3 regions of the Mesorhizobium sp. B2-3-10 genome follow, and region 1 is predicted to be linked to each of the others. Evidence: predicted binding sites of a transcription regulator. Region 1 holds the regulator's gene; each other region holds the start of a gene.

Evidence for each region. The regulator PhoB, encoded in region 1, activates phosphate uptake and scavenging genes when phosphate is short. The targets are predictions, from matches to a motif close to TGTCATNNANCTGTCAT.
Region 2: the regulator PhoB is predicted to act here: its motif matches at 3,872-3,888, upstream of FJ943_RS25905 (esterase-like activity of phytase family protein).
Region 3: the regulator PhoB is predicted to act here: its motif matches at 2,378-2,394, upstream of FJ943_RS02015 (PhoX family phosphatase).

What each region holds. Positions count from the first base shown of each region.
Region 1 covers NZ_VFVT01000001.1:1,000,645-1,007,575, reverse strand. The annotation lists gene FJ943_RS05130 (ATP-binding cassette domain-containing protein) at 1-487, opposite strand, end outside; gene FJ943_RS05125 (sugar ABC transporter permease) at 498-1,850, opposite strand; gene xylF (D-xylose ABC transporter substrate-binding protein) at 2,087-3,127, opposite strand; gene FJ943_RS05115 (ROK family protein) at 3,394-4,629, shown strand; gene phoB (phosphate regulon transcriptional regulator PhoB) at 4,632-5,321, opposite strand; gene phoU (phosphate signaling complex protein PhoU) at 5,341-6,048, opposite strand; gene pstB (phosphate ABC transporter ATP-binding protein PstB) at 6,074-6,877, opposite strand; gene pstA (phosphate ABC transporter permease PstA) at 6,874-6,931, opposite strand, start outside.
Region 2 covers NZ_VFVT01000010.1:167,502-174,432, forward strand. The annotation lists gene FJ943_RS25890 (MFS transporter) at 1-402, shown strand, start outside; gene FJ943_RS25895 (MATE family efflux transporter) at 463-1,923, opposite strand; gene FJ943_RS25905 (esterase-like activity of phytase family protein) at 2,289-3,758, opposite strand; partial or broken gene FJ943_RS25910 (glycine cleavage T C-terminal barrel domain-containing protein) at 4,093-4,264, shown strand; gene FJ943_RS25915 (trimethylamine methyltransferase family protein) at 4,278-5,831, shown strand; gene FJ943_RS25920 (hypothetical protein) at 5,955-6,269, shown strand; gene FJ943_RS25925 (SIR2 family protein) at 6,334-6,931, opposite strand, start outside.
Region 3 covers NZ_VFVT01000001.1:397,737-404,667, forward strand. The annotation lists gene FJ943_RS02010 (hypothetical protein) at 1-183, opposite strand, end outside; gene FJ943_RS02015 (PhoX family phosphatase) at 312-2,315, opposite strand; gene FJ943_RS02020 (hypothetical protein) at 2,592-3,065, shown strand; gene FJ943_RS02025 (response regulator transcription factor) at 3,184-3,840, opposite strand; gene FJ943_RS02030 (sensor histidine kinase) at 3,837-5,228, opposite strand; gene FJ943_RS02035 (hypothetical protein) at 5,397-5,738, shown strand; gene FJ943_RS02040 (phosphatase PAP2 family protein) at 5,747-6,451, shown strand; gene FJ943_RS02045 (helix-turn-helix transcriptional regulator) at 6,727-6,931, shown strand, end outside.

The DNA.
Region 1 (6,931 bases):
GACCGCCTGACAGCTTGATCACCGGCTCCTTGAAGCGCTGGAAGCGGGGATTGAGCCGCCCCATCACCTTGCGCGCCTCGGCCTCCATGGCGACGTCGTCGAGCGTGCCCCAGGCGGTCATCAGTTCGCGGCCGAGGAACAGGTTGGCGGCGGCATCGACATTGTCGGCCAGCGCCAGCGTCTGGTAGATCGTCTCGATACCGTATTTCTTGGCGTCGCGCGGGTTGGAAATCGCTGCCTCCTCGCCATTGACGAAGATCTGGCCCGCATCGCGCTTGTAGGCGCCGGACAGGATCTTGATCAGCGTCGACTTGCCGGCGCCGTTGTGGCCGAGCAGTGCCACGACCTCGCCGGGGAAAAGATCGATCGAGGCGTCGTCGACGGCGCGGATGCCGCCGAAGGCGATCGAGATGTTGCGCATGTCGACCAGCGGCGTGCCAGTGAGCGCAGTTGTGAGGGCCCTTACGGGAGCGGTTTTGTCAGCCATGGTCGTATCCCTAAACCCGCTTGCGATAGACGGTGTCGAGCCAGACGGCGATGACCAGCACGGCGCCGACGACGATGCTTTGCAACGGCGAATCGACACCGAGCAGCACCATGCCCGACTGCAGCGACTGCATCAGCAATGCACCGAGCATGGCGCCGATGATGGTTCCCGAGCCGCCGGCAAGCGAGGTGCCGCCGATGACGGCCGCGGCAATGACCAGCAGCTCATCCAATGTTCCCAGCACATTGGTGGACGAGTTCTGCCGGGCCGACGAAATGGCGGCGGCGATCGTGGCCAGCACGCCCATGATCATGAACACCTTCATGGTGATCCAGCGCGTGTTGATGCCGGCGAGATTGGCCGCTTCCGGATTGCCGCCGATAGCAAAGACATAACGGCCGAAACGGGTGCGGTTGGTGATGAAGGTCATGACCAGACCGACGGCGACCGCCATCAGCACCGGTATGGCGATGCCGTGGGCGATGAACAGCCCGCCCTCCGGCACGGTGATGTTGTTGGCGGCCGCGTACCGGTTCACGATCCCGATCGGCCATGGATAGGAGTTGGCTAGCCAGACCGCGCCCATGATGACGGCGCAGGTGACGACGCCGAGCAGCGTCTCGGCCCAGATCGGCCGCAGGGGGAAGCGGAAGCGCTTGCGCTGGACCCGCCCGTTGAACAGCGCGAACACGACGGCCAGGCAGGCGACGATGCCGACGACCCAGCTCCAGGTGGCGCCGATCGATCCGGCCGGTCCGCCGCCCATAAGCTGGAACGTGGCGTCGAGCGGTGCCACCGTCTGGCCTGACGTGACCCACCAGGCGGCGCCGCGCCAGACCAGCAGGCCACCCAGCGTGACGATGAAGGCCGGCACTTCGAGATAGGCGATGACGAAGCCCTGGAAGGCGCCGATCAAAAGCCCGAGCGCCAGACCGATGACCAGTGCCAGGACCCAGATCCATGGGTTGCCGAGTTCAAGTCCTACGAACCGAACCAGGAAATGTACCTGCGCAAAGCCCATGACCATGCCGATCAAGCCCTCGGCGGAACCGACGGACAGGTCGATGTTGCGCATGACGATGACCAGCACCATGCCGCAGGCCATGATGGCGACCGCGGACGTCTGCACCGACAGGTTCCACAGATTGCGTGGCGTGAGGAACGTGCGGCTGTCGAAATCGAGCGGATTGACACCAAGACGCAGGCTCGAAATCACATGCAGCGCGACCCAGATCAGCAGCAGCGCGCCGATCATGCCGAGCATGCGGGTATCGATCTCGGTCGCCTTCAGGAAACGCGCGACCGCGCCGAGTTCCGACGCACGCGCCGTATCGGCCTGCGAGGTTGAGGTCGTGTCGGTCATGATGTCCTCCCAGCGGCTTGCCGTCTGACGCGGAGCCGGACCAGAGCCCAGAAGTTAGCCGCCAGCGGCGGAAACACAAATCTTGTCGGGAAAACGCCGCGGCTTGGAAGCAATTCCAGGAAAAGTGCGTAAGGGTTTTTGTCCGGAATTGCGAAGACAAGGAAATTGGAACGGCCAGTGTTCAGAACACTGACCGTTCCACGCCGCGGCGTTTCCGACTTTTCAGGCGATCAAGCTCAGTTGCAGGCCGCGACGCTGCCCGCGGCAACGCCCGTGCAGACTTCGTCCTTCTTGATCCAGCCGGCGTCGATGACGAGGTTGAGATTGTCCTTGGTGATGGCCACCGGGGTCAGGAACAGCGACTTGACGGTGTTGCCGCCAGGCGTCGTGAAGTCCTTCACGCCGGCGATGTCGGTCATCTTCTTGCTGTCGGCGAGTTGCGAGGCGATCTCGGCGGCGTTCTTGCCGAGTTCGCGCGCGTCCTTCCACACCGACACGGTCTGGGTGCCGAGCGCGATGCGGTTGAGCGCGGCGTGGTCGCCGTCCTGGCCGGAGACCGGCACGGTGCCGGCGAGCCCCTGCGCCGTCAGCGCCGCGACGACGCCGCCGGCGGTGCCGTCATTGGCGGCGACCACGGCGTCCACCTTGTTGTCGTTGGCGGTGAGGAACTGTTCCATGTTCTTCTGGGCGTTGGCGGGCAGCCAGCCGTCCGTATAGGCTTCGCCGACATTCTTGATCTTGCCGCTGTCTATGGCCGCCTTCAGCACTTCCATCGAGCCCGAGAACAGGAAGTCGGCATTCGGATCGGCGCCGGAGCCCTTGATGAAGACGTAATTGCCCTCAGGCTTCACCTTGAACACTTCGCGGGCCTGCATGCGGCCAACTTCCTTGTTGTCGAAGGTCAGGTAGAAGACGTCCTTGTTCTCGATCAGGCGGTCATAGCCGACGACCGGAATGCCCTCGTCGAGCGCCTTCTGTACCGCCGGGCCGATGGCCGACGCGTCCTGCGCCAGGATGATCAGCGAATTGGCACCCTGCGAAATCAGGCTCTCGACATCGGTCAGCTGCTTGCCGGGATTGGACTGCGCATCGGCGGAAATGTACTTGTCGCCCGCGGCCTCGATCGCCTTCTTCATGGCCGCCTCGTCGGTCTTCCAGCGCTCCTCCTGGAAGTTGGACCACGACACGCCGATGACCTTGTCCTTTGCCTGCGCGACCGACGCCAGCGTCAGCGACATGGCGACACCCGCCAGAATGGCGACTGTGAATCTCTTCATGATATCCTCCCTGCGCCCGCGTGTGGCGCGACCAAACTGGCCCTAAGGCCGGCACAAAGGCCCTAATTTTTTCGAGCCTCGAAAAAACACTGGTCCATCGCCGGAACACTGTCAACATCGATTCTGACGGATTTTGAGGTGCCGGAAGCCTTTTTTCGAGCCCCGCAATAAATAAATGACAGCCCCAGCCGCTTCTGCCAGTATTCGACCCGTTGCCGGAGGTGTTCGAGGGGGCGTCAAGAACCGCGGCGACGGGGAGGGAAATCATGTCGGTCGGAATCCGCCACGACGATCTGCGCCGGCGCAACCGCGCAATGGTGATTGGAGCCGTGCGCCGGGGTGGCCAGCCCTCGCGCACCGAGATCGCCGCCACCACCGCCCTGAGCCACTCGACCATATCGGCGATATCAGCCGACCTGATCGGCGAAGGTATCCTGAGCGAAGGCAAGCCGAACGAGGCCGGCTCACTGAAACGCGGCCGGCCGCAGGTTGGCCTTGGTCTCAACCCCGAGGCCGCGGCGGTCATGACCGTGGTGCTGTCGCTGAATTTCCTCTCCGTCGCCGTCATCGACTACGCCGGCCAGGTGATATCGGAGGAGCAGCGCCGGCTGGACACGCTGACCATGTCCCGCGAGGCGCTGATCGGCGAATGCGTGGCCATCGTCCGCCGCCGCCTCGAAGATCCCGACCTCGACGTCGCCAGCATCGCCCGCATCGCGCTGGCGATCCAGGGTATCACCGACACCGAGGCGCGCGCCATGCTGTGGTCGCCGATCACGCCGCAGACGGACATTGCCTTCGCCGACATACTCGAAGCCGAATTCGGCATCCCCGCCACCATGGAGAACGACTGCAACATGATGGCTGTGGCGCTGCGCTGGCGCGACCCCGAGCGCTACCGCGACGACTTCATCGCCATCCTGCTCTCGCACGGCATCGGCATGGGGCTGGTGCTGAAGGGCGAGCTGTTCACCGGCACCCATTCCTCGGGCGGCGAGTTCGGCCACATGATCCATCGCCCCGGCGGCGCGCTCTGCCGCTGCGGGCGGCGCGGCTGCGTCGAGGCCTATGCCGGCAACTATGCCATCTGGCGTAATGCAGGACAGCTGGGTGAGGACGCCAAACCGGTCGACGTCAGCGACGCCGACATGCGCGCATTGGCGGCTACGGCGCGCGAAAGAGACGGACCGGAGCGCGAGGCCTATCGCAAGGCCGGCGAGGCGCTGGGCTATGGCCTTGGCAGCCTGTTCGCGCTGATCGATCCGGCGCCGGTTGCGATGGTCGGCGTCAGCGCCGCCGCCTTCGATCTGATCGAGCCGGCCTTGCGCGAGGCCATCGCCCAGACCGCCGGCGGCCAGCATTCGAAATCGATTTCCTTCGATACAGAGCCGAACGAATTGCCGCTGATCCGCGAGGGCTGCGCCATGCGCGCGCTCACCTTCGTCGACCAGGAGATTTTCGCGCCGGGCGTGCAGGTGAGATCCGGCAAGAACGTGGCCTGATCTCAATCCTCGCGGATTGCGTAGCCTGCGCCACGGATGGTGCGTATCACATCGGGCATGCGGCCATTGTTGACCGCCTTGCGCAGGCGGCCGACATGCACATCCACGGTGCGCTCGTCGATGTAGATCGTCTCGCCCCAGACATTGTCGAGCAACTGGCTGCGCGAGAACACGCGGCCGGGATGGCGCATCATGAATTCGAGTAGCCGGAACTCGGTCGGTCCGAGCCGGATCTCGCTCTTCTTGCGATAGACCCGGTGCGATTCGCGGTCGAGCACGATGTCGCCGACCTTGAGCACGCTGGACAGCACTTCCGGTTTGGCGCGGCGCAGCAGCGCCTTGACCCGGGCCATGAATTCCGGCGTCGAGAACGGCTTGACCAGATAGTCGTCGGCGCCGGTCGAGAGGCCGCGCACGCGATCGCTCTCCTCGCCGCGCGCCGTCAGCATGATGATCGGCAGTCGCTCCGTCTCGGGCCGCATGCGCAGGCGCCGACAGAGTTCGATGCCGGAAACCGCCGGCACCATCCAGTCGAGCACCAGCAGGTCGGGCACGTTTTCCTGGAGGCGTATCTCGGCTTCGTCGCCGCGTGTCACCACCTCGACCTGGTAACCCTCGGACTCCAGGTTGTAGCGGAGGAGCACGCCCAGCGGCTCCTCGTCCTCCACCACCATGATGCGTGGCGCGATCATCGATCGATCATCCCTGCCGTCAAGCCGCCGGCACCGACATCGCCGTCTCGTCCTGCTTCGGACGGTTGGCGGGCAGTTGCGTGCCGGTCAGCACATAATACGCATTCTCGGCGATGTTGGTCACATGGTCGCCGATGCGTTCGAGATTCTTGGCGCAGAACAAAAGATGCGTGCAAGCCGTGATGTTGCGGGGATCCTCCATCATGTAAGTCAGGAGTTCGCGGAAGACCGAAGTGTATTTGACGTCGATGCGTTCGTCGTCATTCCTGAGCTTGGCGAGGGCGGCGGCATCGCCGGCCGCATATTCCTCGACGACGCCCTGCACCTGGATCAGCACCAGCTGCGCCATGGAGTCGATGGAATGCGACAAGTCGCGCGGCGTGGCGGTGAGGCCTACCGAGCCGACGCGCTTGGCGATGTTCTTGGCAAGGTCGCCGATGCGTTCGAGATCGCCCGCCATGCGGATCGAGCCGACGACATGACGCAGATCGTCGGCCATCGGCTGGCGCTTGGCGATCAGGGTGATGGCGCGATCATCGAGTTCGCGCTGGCGCGCGTCCATGATGGCGTCGTCGGAGACGACGCGCTGTGCCAGCGCGTTGTCGGAATTCAGCAGCGCCTTGGTGGCGCCGCCGACCATCGTGCCGGCGAGATCGCCCATGTCGCTGATCAGCTTGCTGATCTGTCCGAGATCCTCGTCGAAGGCTGCGACTGTGTGTTCGGCCATGATCCTGGTCCTCGTATGCGTGAGATCAGCCGAAGCGGCCGGTGATGTAGTCCTGCGTGCGCTTCTCGCGAGGCGACGTGAAGATCTTCTCGGTCTTGTCGAATTCGACCAGCTCGCCCAGATACATGAAAGCCGTCTGCTTCGAGACGCGCGCGGCCTGCTGCATGTTGTGGGTGACGATGACGATCGTGTAGTCGGCCTGCAACTCGTCGATCAATTCCTCGATCTTGGCGGTCGACAATGGGTCGAGCGCCGAGGCCGGTTCGTCGAGCAGGATGACCTCCGGCTTGACCGCCACGGTGCGGGCGATGCAAAGCCGCTGCTGCTGGCCGCCCGACAGGCTGAGGCCGCTGGCATTGAGCTTGTCCTTGACCTCGTTCCACAGCGCGGCGCGTTTCAACGCCTGCTCGACACGGCCGTCCATCTCGGCCTTGCCGATCTTCTCATAGAGCCTGACGCCGAAGGCGATATTCTCATAGATCGACATCGGGAACGGCGTCGGCTTCTGGAACACCATGCCGATCTTGGTGCGCAACAGGTTGAGGTCCTGCGAGCGGTCGAGAACGTTCTGGCCGTCGAGCAGCACCTGACCCTCGGCGGTCTGCTTGGGGTAGAGCTCGTAGATGCGGTTGAAGACGCGCAGCAGCGTCGACTTTCCGCAACCCGACGGTCCGATGAAGGCCGTCACGCTGCGCTCGGGCAGCGACAAGGTGATGTCTTTCAGCGCCTTCGACTGGCCGTAGTAGAAATTGAGGTTCTTGACCTCGATCTTCGCCTTGGCGGCTGCCTCTGTCGCAATCGTCATGTCTGGAGACAACATCTGGCTCATTTGTCCTCTCTGCGTCCGGTCAGGCTGCGCGCAAAGATGCTGAGCGCGAGAACC
Region 2 (6,931 bases), on a different contig from region 1:
GTCGCGGCAATCAGCATCGTGGCGCTGGCGCGGATGGGGAGCAGCAAGGCGATGCTGGCCGCGCTGGCCTTGATGATCCCAAGCACCATGCTTGTGGTGGCGGCGCAGATGCTGGCCTCGATGGCGCTGATGATCGCGGCGACGGCCTGCTGCGGCGTGGCGGCAGCGCTCGGCTATCGCGGCGGCCTGCAAGTGGTGAACGAGATCGCGCCGCGAGATCGCCGCGCCGAGGTCGTGTCCAGTTTCTTCGTCTGCTGCTTTGTCGGCAACGCCTTGCCTGTCATCGGCATCGGCGTCGTGTCGACCTATGCCAGTGCTGTCGCCGCGAGCCTGGCCTTCGCGGCCATGATCATCGCGTTCGCGCTGGTGGCGCTCGCCTTCGGGCTCGGACAGAGGCGCTGAGACCGCCGCGCCAGCCCGGCAAGGCACCTCGACAAGGCACGCCGGCAAGACAGGCCGGCATCAGCCGTTCGGCGTTTCAGGCGCCATGTTCGCGCGCTGGCGCGGCACGCCAAGCCCGGTGTCGGGCGGTTCGCCGGCAGCCGGCCTGTTCTCGATCATGTGCAAGCTGCGCCAGCCGCCAAAGCGGTAGTAGATCGCGGCCAGGATCAGAGACGTGATCGAACCGGCCGGAAAACTCCACCACAGCGCCTCCTCGCCGATCACGCCACGCATGTAATAGGCAAAGCCGGTGCGCACGACGAGCACCGAGATCACCAGGATGATCAGCGGCGGCATCACGGCACCCGTGGCGCGCACCGTGGCGAACAGCACGATGGTGATGCCGAACAGGATGAACGACCAGGACGCGGCCGTGTTGATATGGGCGGCGATATCGATCGCCGCGCTGTCGCTGCTCAGGAACAGGCTCAGGATCGAACGGTCGAAGACCCATAGCAGCGCGACGAGGGCGCCGGTCAGGACAAGGTTGAAACCGACGCCGGAGGCGGCGATGCGGCCGATCCGGTCCCAGCGACCGGCGCCGACATTCTGCGCCGCCATGGAAGAGACCGCGGCGCCGATGGCGAGCGCCGGCATCTGGATGTAGGTCCAGAGCTGCGCGGCGATACCGTAGGCGGCGGCGACCTGCGAACCGTAGGAATTGACGATGCCCATCACCGTCAGGGCCGCCGCCGAGATGACGATCATCTGCAGGCCCATCGGCACGCCCTTGAAGACGACGATGCGCAGCAGCGCCGCATCCGGGCGCAGCAGGACGAGATTGGCGCCGGCCAGCCGCAACGGATGCTTGCGCACGTAGAGCACGACGAGGATGGCGACGACGCTCACGGTCTGGCCGATCAGGGTCGAGGTGGCGGAACCGGCGATGCCGAGTTCAGGAAACGGGCCGATGCCGCGGATGAGCAGGGGATTGAGCACGATGTCGAGCACGACCGCCAGCGCCATGAAGATGAAGGGGGTGCGTGAATCGCCCGCACCGCGCAGCACGGTCATGACGAAGGACAGAAGGTTCATCATCGGCACGGCGACGAAGATGATGCGCAGGTAGGAGCGTGCGAGCGGCAAGGCGTCGGCCGGCGTGCCGAGCGCGCCCAGGATGGCGTCGACCCAGATCCAGCCGCAGACCGCGAACATCACTGAAACGAGGAAGAAGAAGGTGGCGCTGGTGCCGACGATGCGGCGCGCCTCGGGCAGGTCGCGGGCGCCGACCGACTGCGCCACCAGGATTGTGGCCGCCATGCCGATGCCGAACACCGTGCCGAGGATCAGGAACAGGACGAGGTTGGCGTTGGATGTCGCGGTCAGCGCCGACTCGCCGAGGAAGCGGCCCACCCAGACGGCGTTGACCGAGCCGTTCAGCGATTGCAGCACGTTGGAGCCGAGCACCGGCAAGGCGAAGAGCAGCAGCGTGCGCGGGATCGGGCCGCTGGTCAGGTCGCCGGTACGCCGGCGTGCGGGCATTTTTTCGTCCATGGCGGCCAACCTGGCAAATGTGACTCTGGCCCGCGACGATACCGCAGGCCGGACCGAGATGCACCCTGCGCCGAGGCGCAGTGACCGTCGATCGGTCAGGCTCGCCGGAACGGAATTCGATCGGCAAGAACGCGTCGTCCGGCTGCGTGCGCTTATGAACCAGGACGTCATCGACCTCCCGCTCAGGTCTTCGTGCGGCCCAACCTGTCGGCCGCCGGCAAGATCATCGCCGTGTCGAGCAGGACGGCCGAGCCGATCGATGCCGGTGTGCCGAAGGACGCGGAATTCCTGAAGTAGGCCTTCACGACCTGCACAGGCGGACGCGCCAGGCGCGCCCGCTTGAGCAGTGATCCTTACTTCTTGCCGGGACCCGGCAGCGTGACCTGATAGACCAGGAACATGGTGTCGACATCGGCGCCGTCATCGGCCTTGTAAGGCGCGCCGACCTGGAAGCCGTCCTGGGCGAGGAAGTCATTGTCGTTGCCGACGAACAGGAAATAGTCGTCGGGCAGCTTCGGATCGAGGACGCTGGCCAACGACATGGCTTCCCACTTCTCCGAAAGCTCGTTGTGGTCCTTCGCGCCGCCATTGTGCAGGCCGAAGTGGCCAAGCGCGGTGGCGTCGTTGATGTCGATGAACGGCGTCAGCTTGGCCGGCGTCACCGAGGGATCAAGCACGCCCTTGGGGGCGACCGGCTTGTCGGCCGCATCGAAGGCGCCGCCCGCGATGTCGGTCGCGCCGGAGACGTCGACGATGTTGATCTGGCGGTAGAGCGAAGCGTCACCCTTCTTCAGGCCCTGGCCGTTGCCGCTGTCGCGCGCCAGCATCAGGAAGGATGTGTCCGAAAGCGCCACGATCTCGCTCTGCGCGGCGATTTTGGTCTTGCCCTTGGCATCCTTGAACACCGGCAGCGGCACGACATATTCATGCGCGAGCTTCAGATGGGCGAGGTCGGAAGCATCGTAGACCAGCGCCCGCGTGTTCTGCCGTGTCGAGGGTGAATCGCCGCCATCCTGCCGGGGCGCCGACTGCAGCACGGCGATCAGGAACTTGCCGTCCGGCGTCATCGCCATGCCTTCGAGGCCCTGGTTGTTCTGGCGCCCGGTTTCGGGATCCTTCGGATCAGGGTCGGTGGCGCCCGGCCCGGGATTGTCGGAGGAGAAGTTCGGCGCTCCCTTGCGCATCGGCACGAGAGCCGCCGGCGGCTGGGTCGCCGACATCAGGCGGCCTTGCGCGGAGAACCTGTAGATGTTTGGGCCGTACTCGTCGGAGATGAACATCGAGCCGTCCGGCAGCCGTACGATGGCTTCATTGTCGAGCGCGAGCTTGCCATTGGTGGCGACGGGCAGCATGGGCATGTCGCCGGCCGCGGCGCGTACGTCCGACAGCGGATCGAGGCCGGTGGCATCGGCGCCCTTGTCGTCGGTGAGAAGCATGGTGTCGGCAAGCGTCGCCTTGACGCCCGTCTGCTCCTGGCCGGCTGCGGGAGCAGCGCCCGGCGCGACAGGCGTGAACTCGATGGTGATGGTGTTGAGGCGCGGCCGGTAGTCGGTCGTGCCGGCGACATTGTAGCCCCGGTCGGGCAGTAGCCAGAGCGATCCCTTGTAGGTGCCGGCATCATGCGTCCAGCCCGAAATGTCGATCGCCATGCCCGAGCCTGAGCCGAAGGTCTCGCCGAACTTGTCGCGCTGGTCGGCCGGGATACGGCCGACGCCGACAAGGCCCTTGTTGATATAGGCCACGCCATCGGCAAGCGCCGGGGTGAGGGCGGTGAACAAGGCCAGCGCGACGCCGAGCGAGGCGGTTCGGTACAGGTGTTTCATGGACAATCCTCTTTATGACGAAGCACGCCGGAGCGGCCGAAGGAAAAATGAAAAAGAGGTGCCGCATCGATGATGCCGCGCGTGCCTCCCCGAAAGCGATCTAAGGCGTCAACATGATGCTTGCGTGACAGTGCGCCATACGGGTCCGCCGGTCTCTCCATGTGCAGATAAAAACCAGGAGAGCGGGAATTGGTGACCGCCCATGGAGCGTCTCTGGCGTAATAGACACTTATGTCTAGTACGGATATGATGCCGGCTTCGAACTGACCGCCGAGCGGAGGCCTTGAAGCCGCACTATCGCGCAGTGGTTATCGGGGGCGGCTTTGTCGGCGCCTCGGGTGGATTTGGCTACCACGATCGGCAAGAGCGTCGCGCTGGCGTTGGTGGACGACGATTTCGCCGGGGAGGGGATGGCGCTTTGCGTGCACATTGTCGGCGTCGAACGGACGGCGCGGGTCATCGCGGCTTCGCCCTACGGTCCCCAGGGCAGGGCGATGCGGCAATGAGGAGGAGTTTCTGATGGTCGATGACGCTGCACGGGATACCAGGCGCGAACGCCGGCGCGGACGCATGGGCGAGGCAGGCAGCGAATCAAGCCGTAAGCCCAATTACCGGTCGCTGAAGAACCCATTCCTGCCGCAGCCGATCTTTTCCGACGACCAGGTGGCGTCGATCCACGGCACGGCGCTGCGCGTGCTGGAAGAATTGGGCATCAAGGTGCTGCTGCCCGAGGCGCGCGAGGTGCTCGCCCGCGCCGGCGCCCTGGTCGACCCCGACACCGATATGGTGCGCATCGGTCGCGACATGGTGGCGGCAGCCTTAGCCTCGGCGCCGCGATCGATCCACGCTTATGCCGGAGCGCGCGATCGCGACCTGTCGCTCGAACTGGGCTCGATGACATTCCTGGCGGGCTCCGGCGCGCCCAATGTCACCGATCTCGAGCGCGGCCGGCGGCCCGGGACGCTGGTCGCCTTCGAGGAGTTGATCAAGCTGGTGCAGCATTTCGACGTCTTGCACATGCTGGGGCCGTGCATCGAACCGCAGGACATCGACAATCGTTTCCGCCACTATGCCGTCAACCGGGCGCAGCTGACTCTGTCGGACAAATTTCCGTTCGTGTTCGCGCGTGGCACGCCGCAGGTCGATGACAGTTTCGAGATGATCAGGCTGGCGCGCGGGCTGTCCGAGGACGAGTTCCGCTCGGGCGCGCATTGCTACACCGTCATCAACACCAACTCGCCGCGCCAGCTCGACATTCCGATGGCGCAAGGCATCATCGATTTCGCCAAGGCGGGCCAGGTCCTGATCGTCACGCCGTTCTGCCTGGCGGGTGCGATGGCGCCGATCACCGTGGCCGGTGCGCTGACCTTGCAGCATGCCGAAGCGCTGGCCGGGCTGACGCTGGCGCAGATCGTGCGGCCGGGCGCGCCGGTGGTCTATGGTTCCTTCTCCTCCAATGTCGACATGAAATCGGGCGCACCGGCTTTCGGCACGCCGGAGCACGTCAAAGCCACGCTGGGCGCAGGCCAGCTGGCGCGCTTCACCGGTCTGCCCTGGCGCTCGGGCGGCGGCAGCGCGGCCAACATTTCAGACGCGCAGGCCGCGCACGAGACGCAGTTCGCGCTGTGGGGCTCGGTGCTGGCGGGCGCCACCGTCTGCATCCACGCGGCCGGCTGGCTGGAAGGGGGCTTGAGCGTTTCCCTGGAAAAGCTGGTCACCGACATCGAGGCGCTGCAGACGGTCGCGGAACTTTGTGCGGCGACCCCCGGCGACGACGACGCAATAGGCTTCGAGGCAATCGCCGAAGTGCAGCCGGGCGGCCACTTCTTCTCGGCCGGCCACACCATGGCGCGCTACCGCACCGCCTTCTACGAGCCGCTGGTGGCCGACTGGTCGAATTTCGGCAACTGGACGCAAAGCGGCTCGAAGACCGCCACCGAACGCGCCACCGGCATCTGGAAGCGCACCCTTGCCGATTTCGAGCCGCCGGCCGCGGCGGCCGCCACGTCAGGCGTGCTCGACGCGTTCATCGCGCGGCGCACGGAAGAGGGCGGCGCTGCGCCGGTGTCGTGAGATAGTTCGCGGATCCATCATCCCGAATTGTGGCCGTGATCCCGGAACCCGCGGCGCGTCCCACGCATTCATGGATGCGGGCCAATGCCTGGCTCCATCCGCGAGCCGTTGAGGGAGGACGACATGGGTTTCGACCAGTACCACGAACCGCCGGAAGAACTGTCGCAGGAAGTGCGGACCTTTGCCCGCATGATCACCTCGCTGATCGAGGAGGCGGAAGCGATCAGCTGGTACGAACAGCGCATGTCGGTCGAGAAGAACCCGCAGGCCAAGGCGATCATGAAGAACGCGCAGAGCGAGGAGTTCAAGCATTTCGGCATGGACCTCGAATTCCTGCTGCGCCAGAAGACGGATTGGCGCGTGGAACTGAAGGAAATCCTGTTTACGACGGGGGATATCGTGAAGGCCGGGGAGAAGGGCGAGAAGAAGGTGGATTGAGCGAATCTGAATGTCCACCGACCTGATACATCTATCCCAATTTCAGCGGGATCAAAGCCCGTTGTCAGAACCCCCACTTCAGCTTGTCGTAAAAGGAACAAAGCTTCCGAAAATAACTTGCGTAATTTGATTTCGAGTAGTCGGTTTTATCAAAATTCTCGATGAGAAATGACTGCAGTTTATCTAGGTCAATTTCGTCAATTTTCAAAAATGGAATGTATATTGCCGCGTTCTCAGGTGTGCGTTTTCCTAATATTTCCTCCAATTTAAAGCTTCTGTATTTGGACAAAAAGGATTTTGCGTACATTCCAAGTTTGAAATCTTTAGGCGGCCTGTTAACCCATTTGTCAAGGTTGTATCCTGATTTCGAATATTCGCCTCTAGTCCTAGTGCCACAAGCATGCAAGTACTTGAAGACAGGAACATTTTTCGTATTTCGGCCTGCGATCTTTATTGATTGTTCGATAACTTGCTTCGGGTCGTACCCTCGATCTTCGAAAAGCAAATCTGAGATCAGATCCCTCGCATCTATGCCGGCATAACCTATGCCTGAAATCGGAACTTGCTGTTGCGATACAACTCCCACTCCCACCAGAAATTCGACATCTTCCTTTCTATCGATTTCATCGATGTCTACTACACAAATTTTCTTTTCTGGCTCA
Region 3 (6,931 bases), 600 kb from region 1:
GGTCAGCATCTCCTCGTCGACCATGCCGGCATTGTAGAGGGCCAGTAAGGTGAGCGCCAATTCACGCGCCTCGACGGATTCGGGATGCGCTTGCCGTCGGCGGCAGGCCTCGTCGAAGACACGTTGCAAGGTGGCCACTTCGTCAGGTTTGAGCAGGCCACGGTCGTAGATCGACTTGGGCATGGCGATGATCTCCTGATCACGATCTAGGGCGCCAAATGTAAATTGCCAATCTTTCCCGAGGCTTGAATATGATATCGCACAAAAGAGAGGCCCCGGATCGCCGGAGCCCCTCTCATTTTTGCCCGACCTCAGACGGCGATCTTGCCGCCACCCTGTTTGGTGATGGCGACCACCGCCGGCCGCACCGGCATGTCGGGCCTGAAATCGGGCCAGCGGGTCGACAGGTCCTCGTAATAGGAGGGCCGGCCGAACGCTTCCCAATCCTCGCCGCCGTCACCCGGATGCTGGACGGCGACAAAGGCGGTCTGGTCGTCCGGCGCAAACAGCGGGCCGCACATTTCGGCGCCGATCGGCACGCGGAAGAACAGCTTCGAGGTCGCCCGCGCCGATCCTTCCGTGTCCACCGCCCACAGGCCGTCGGTGCGGCCGGTGGCCTTCGGGCCCTGGCCATCGGTGGCGACCCACAGGCGCCCGGCCGAATCGACCGCGCAATTGTCGGGCATGCCGAACCAGCCATGGGCCGTCGTCGCGGTGGAGAAGGTGGCGCCGACGGCGGCCACCGATGGGTCGCCGCATTTCAGCAGCACTTCCCACTTGCCCTTGGTGGCGGCGAAATCGCCCTCGTCCTCGACGATTTCGATGATGTGGCCGAAGGCGTTTTCGGCACGCGGGTTGGCGGCGTCGACCTGATCGGCCTTGCGCTTGGAATTGTTGGTCAGCATGACATAGACCTTGCCGTTGCTGGCATTGGGCTGGATGTCTTCGGGCCGGTCCATCTTGGTGGCGCCAAGGAGGTCGGCGGCGCGACGTGTCTCGATCAGCACGTCGGCCTGGCCGGCAAAACCGTTTTCCGCCGTCAGCGGCCCCTGGCCGAACACGATCGGCATCCATTCGACCGAGCCGTTCTCCGCGAATTTGGCGACATGCAGCGTGCCGTCGTCGAGCAGATCCTTGTTGGCCGCGCGGTCGCCGGCGTTGAACATGCTCTTGGTGACGAACTTGTAGACATAGTCGAAGCGCTCGTCGTCGCCGAGATAGAAGACGACGCGGCCATCCTTGGCGACGATCGATTCGGCGCCCTCATGCTTGAAGCGGCCCATGGCGGTGCGCTTGCGCGGCACCGAGGCCGGGTCGTTGACATCGACCTCGACGATCCAGCCGAAGCGGTTGGGCTCGTTCGGCTCCTTGGCCAGGTTGAAACGGTCATAATGCGCGCCCCATTCATAGGCGCCTTCCGGAATGCCGAGGCGCTTGTAGTTGGCGGCCTCCCTGTGGCCCTCCGGCAGCTCGCCGGAGAAATAGCCATGGATGTTCTCCTCGGACATCACATAGGTGCCCCAGGGCGTGACCCCGCCGGCGCAATTGTTGATGGTGCCGAACACCTTGACGCCGGACGGGTCGGCATTGGTCTTGACGCGGTCATGGCCGGCAACCGGGCCCGACAGCGCCATTTCGGTGTTTGCGGTGATGCGGCGGTTGAGCTTGCCGTCGCGAACCACCCGCCATTTGCCGCCACCCTTGCGGATCTCGACGATGGTGCCGCCATGGGCGGCCATCTCGACATCGACCTGCTCTTTCGAGAGCGGCGCCACCTCGGCCGACTTCTTGCCGTCCTTCTCGACAATCTTGACGATGCCTGGGAACATCAGATGCGGGTTGGTGTATTCGTGGTTGACCACCAGCAAGCCATGTTCGGCCGAGCCATCGAGCGGGATGTAACCGACATAGTCGTTGTTGTAGCCGAACTGCCTGGCTTGGGCTTGCGCCGACTGCTTCGTCGGGTCGAATTCCGGCGAATCGGCAAACAGCGGATCGCCCCAGCGCAGCAAAACGTCGGCGTCGTAACCCGGCGCGACGTGGTGCTTGTCGTCGATACCGGCCTCCAGCTCGTCGAATTTGAACGCCGAGCCTTCCGCGGCGCGGGCATCGTCGGCGGCGATCATGGCCAGCGGGCTGACGGTGGCGGCGATCGCCGAAACGGCAAGCGAACCCTTGAGGAAGCCACGGCGCGAGAACCGCGCGGCGATGATCTCGCCCATGGTTCGGTTCTCGCTGGGATTGTTGGCCGGGCCTTCGTTTTCCTCGAGCAGGCTGGTGCGGAATCGGGCGTCGGGGGAGCGATGTTCGGTCATGGGAACCTCTGGTGGGTTTTGGCTGGAGCTTGTTGCCTGTTCGACCGCCTTACGTCAGGCCGATCACATTTTCGTGACATGGTATCTCCGCTGCCGCTCGCTCACGAGGCCGATTTTTCACGCCTCGACTGGGACTTTGGTCCAACCTTGCGCCTGCAAAGGTCCTGGTGGACAAACGCAACGGTCGGAGGGCGCTTCCGGTCACCACGTCTTTCGGCGATGTTGTTGCACTGCAACGTTGGGGTGGGCGCGCCGGCTCAATCGACGGAGGTCAGTATGCGTGGATCGATCACGGCCCGTTGTTGCCGTCTGGCTCTCAGATCGGCGGCCGTCCTGGCGCTGACCATCGCTCCCTATGGAATCGTCTTCCATGGCTTCGTGCCTGGAATCGATGCCGCGACCGCACATGCCGACAAGGGTGGGAACGGCGGTGGCGGTGGCAACGGCGGTGGGAATGGCGGTGGCGGCAACAGCGGCAACGGAGGAAACAGCGGCAACGGCAATAGCGGTAACAGCGGCGGCGGGAATAGCGGAAAGGGCAAGGGCCAGGGCAACCAGAGCACAAGCCATGTCAACGCCACGACCGGCGACACGGTCGACGTGGACGGCAGCAACATTACAGTTCAGCACCCTGACGGCTTGACGGAAACGATCGAGAACGGCCGTTTCAGCATGAAGGATAAGCTCGGCCGCACGATCGTCGATCGCCGCGCCACACCGGCCGACGCCAGCCGTCTCAAGGCTCTTTGAATTTCGGCCCTATGAATTTCGGCCTTGTGAAGCTGGTCAACAGGCAACGACCGGCCTCACACGTCACCTCCGCCGCCCCCCGGCGGAGGTGACCTCGTTTCGCGGCGTTCCGCGATGGCTACGAACGGTCGCGGTCGCGAAACTCGCGCATGATGAGGGCCGCTTCAGTACGGTTTCGCACGCTGAGTTTCGACAGCACCCCCGTCATGTGATGCTTGACGGTCTTCTCCTGCAGCTCCAGGCGCAAGGCGACTTCCTTGTTGCTCAGTCCCTCCGCCACCAGCCGCAGTATTTCGGTCTGCCGGCCGGTGAGTTGCCGCAGCCGGTCCGCCACGCCGTTGGCGGGCTGCAAGGACTGCACGTCGGAAAGCAGCCGGGCCGACAGCATCGGCGAAAGATAGCTTTCGCCGGCCGCCACGTTGCGCAGGATATCGGCAAGCGCGCGCGATCCGACGCCTTTGAGGACATAGCCGAGCACCCCGGCGTTCAAGGCCTTGGTCACATCGGCATTCGCCTCAGAAACGGTCAGCATGACGATCTTCTGGGCGGGATGGTCGGCAAGGATGCTGGCAACCGCGGCCAGGCCGCCGCCCGGCATGGAAATGTCGATGAGCAATATGTCGGGCTGCATGGTCGAGGCGATGCGCTCCGCGTCCTGCGCGGTCGCGCCTTCGCCGACCATCTCGAAGCCGCCGATCTCCGACAGGCTGCGCGTCACGCCTTCGCGGAACAGCGGATGATCGTCGACGATGGCAATGCGGATGGCGCCGATCATGCTTGCTCCTCGACCGAAAGACGGATCACCAGCTTCGTGCCTTTCGGCCCTGACAGGGTTTCAAATTGGCCGCCAATGCTTTCAACCCGCTCCCTGAGGCCGGCAAGGCCCAGCCCCTCGGCCCGCGCCGGATCGAAGCCCGGTCCGCCATCCGATACTTCAACGAAAAGCCTACCATTTTTCATGCCTGCACGCACCGCCTGATCCTTGCCCCGCCCGTGGCGGTAGGCATTGTTCAGCCCCTCCTGCACGAAGCGATAGATGCTGATCTTCTCAGAAGCGCCGGGCTCCGGCAAATGTTTCGGCATCGTAAGCGTCACCGATGTGCCCGTCCGGCGCTCATGTTCCTCGACGGCCAGCCGCAACACGTCCGCCGCCGCCGCCGTTTCTATCTGCGGCAGGACCAGGCCGGTGCAGATGCCGCGTATCTCGCGCATCGCATCCTCCAGCGTCTTGCGGATCATGGCGACCTCGGTCGAGCGGCCTTCGCTGCCATGCCCGTCGCCGGTAAACACCGGACTGTCCATGCGCAGCGCGGCCAGCGCCACGAGCTGGGCAGGGCCGTCATGCAGGTCGGCGCCGATCCGGCGCAGATATCTTTCGTTGAGCGCGGTGGCGCGGCGGGACGCCCGCTGCACACGATGCCGCAAGGCGTTGTTCTGGGTCACCAGGCCCTGCAGCTCCGACACCTGGCGGCGCAGCGCCCCGCGCTGATCGTCGATAATGCGGCTGCCGCGCAGGACGATGCCCGACAGTAGCAGAAATGCTGTCAAGGTGGTGCCGGCCACGACCAGCCAGCTCGACAGCAGGGCGGAAGCCAGGGTAGCCTTGAAATCGCTCGCGACCTCGTAGAATTCGGTGACGGCGACCACTTCGCCGGACCAGGGCTCGCGCACTGGATTGTAGATCTCGAGCAACGGCACACCCGCGGCCCGCTCCTTGTCTTCGTTCTCGTCGAACGTATCGAACTGGGCAACGACGCTGCCCTGGAAGGCAGAACGCAGATTGTCGTTCAGGTCGAAGCGGCGACCCGTCAAAGCCGAGTCCTTCGCATAGAGGATCGTGCCGTCGCGGCGCCAGAGCCTGAAGGATGCCAGGCGTTTGCCGAGCGCGCCCTGGCCGAGCGTCTCGTCGAGCGCCTGCTTGACGGATGCGCTGAGCTCCTCGCTCTTGCGCAGGTCGGGCAGCAGCGGCGCAATCACGCTGTCGACATAGAGCGCCGTCGTGGCGGCCGAATTGCGAGTGACGCCGTCCCGGATCTGCGTCGTCACCCAGGTCCCGACCACCACCATGACGACCAGTAGCCCAAAACCGCCGGCAACGACGAATTGCAGGGCAAGGGAAAGCTCGCTCCAGCGCCGCGCCAAGTTCTGAAAAATACGAACCATGAACCCCTGGCCGCCCTTCTATCGACAGGCTGGGCGATTCCGGCACATTGAGCTTCAGTCTCGCCGTTGCCAAGACCCTCGTTTGAACGACGTCGCTTGACGTTCCGGCACGCATCGGAAACAAGGTCGGCGATATCAGGCGAAAGCCGCTTCGAGGGGAACGGGACGTTGAGTTTTTCGGGACTTCTGCAGCTCGGCTTTTCGACGGTGATCTTCCTGCTGGCGGCGACCGCCGCCAAGCAATGGGGGCTGGCGCCCAGCCTGGGCAAGATCCTGCTGACGCTGGCGCTCTATTCGCTGGGCAATCTGATCATGCTGCGGCTGATCCGCGAGTTCGGCATGTCGGTGTCGTTCAGCCTCTCGGCGGTGATCCAGCTGGTTTCGGTCAATGTCGTTGCGTTGGTGTTCTTCGGCGAGCGCGTCAACGCGTTGCAGGCGGTCGGCATCGCGCTGGCAATCGCGGCCGTGGCGCTGATCACGTTGGGGCCCTATCTGCAAGGGCGGATGTAACGGTGCCGATGAAGAACGCCGCGAAAGCTCTGCTCAACCGGGTCGAATTCCCGGTGCTGCTGGCCGGCCTGGTCATCGCCGGTGGGCTGTGGGCGTTCGAGGAATTGATGGAGGTGGCACGGGCCACCACGCCGCACGCCTTCGATACCGAAATCCTGCTTGCATTCCGCCAGGCCGGTCAACCGGCGATCCCGATCGGTCCGCCATGGCTGGAAGGCGCGATGCGCGACATCACCAGCCTCGGCAGCTCCAGTGTTCTGGTGCTGATCACGGCGGCGACGATCATCTATCTGCTGTTGATCCGCCGCCCGGCGACGGCGCTTCTCATGTTCGTTGCCGTGGCTGGCGGCCAGGTGCTGTCGAGCCTGCTGAAAGCCGGCGTCGACCGGCCGCGCCCGGAACTGGTTTCGCATCTTGTCAACGAGACGTCGCTTTCCTTCCCGAGCGGCCATGCCATGCTGTCGGCGGTGACCTACCTCACGCTCGGTTCGCTGGCGGCGCGCTTCCTGCCGGGCCGGACAACCAAGGTCTACGTGCTGTTCCTGGCGGTGCTGACGACAGTGCTGGTCGGCGTCAGCCGCATCTATCTCGGCGTCCACTGGCCCTCGGATGTGCTGGCGGGCTGGTGTGCCGGCTTCGCCTGGGCGATGCTATGCTGGTTGGTGGCGAGGCTTCTGCAACGGCGCAAGGCGGTGAGCGAGGAGCCTGACTGAGTCAGATCAACCTGTTGATGAGGTGCCCTCCGCAGCCCGTCAGTACCAGAACCGTCGACAGCAAGCCTGCCGATATCACCAAGGTCTTGAAAACGTTCACCCGCGTACCCCCTGCCTCTGATGCATGCCACCCTACCTGAAATCCCTGGCAGGTATCGAAGAAAATGGGCATCAGGTGGCAGTGGTTACGTCCTAAACTGGTATAATGATGCTTGAAACATGATAATGATGGTATTATACGTTATGGTAGCAGGCTCAGACGGGGATTCCGGCCGATGATCACTGCCGCGCAGATGCGCGCCGCAAGGGCGCTGGCCGGCATCGACCAGAGGACGCTCGCCGAGCGCGCCGGCGTCTCGCTTCCCACCATCCAGCGCATGGAGGCGAGCGGCGGCGTGGTCAGGGGCGTGGTCGATACGCTGATGAAGGTCATCCAGGCTCTCGACGAAGCAGGGGTGGAACTGATCGGCGAGAACCAGG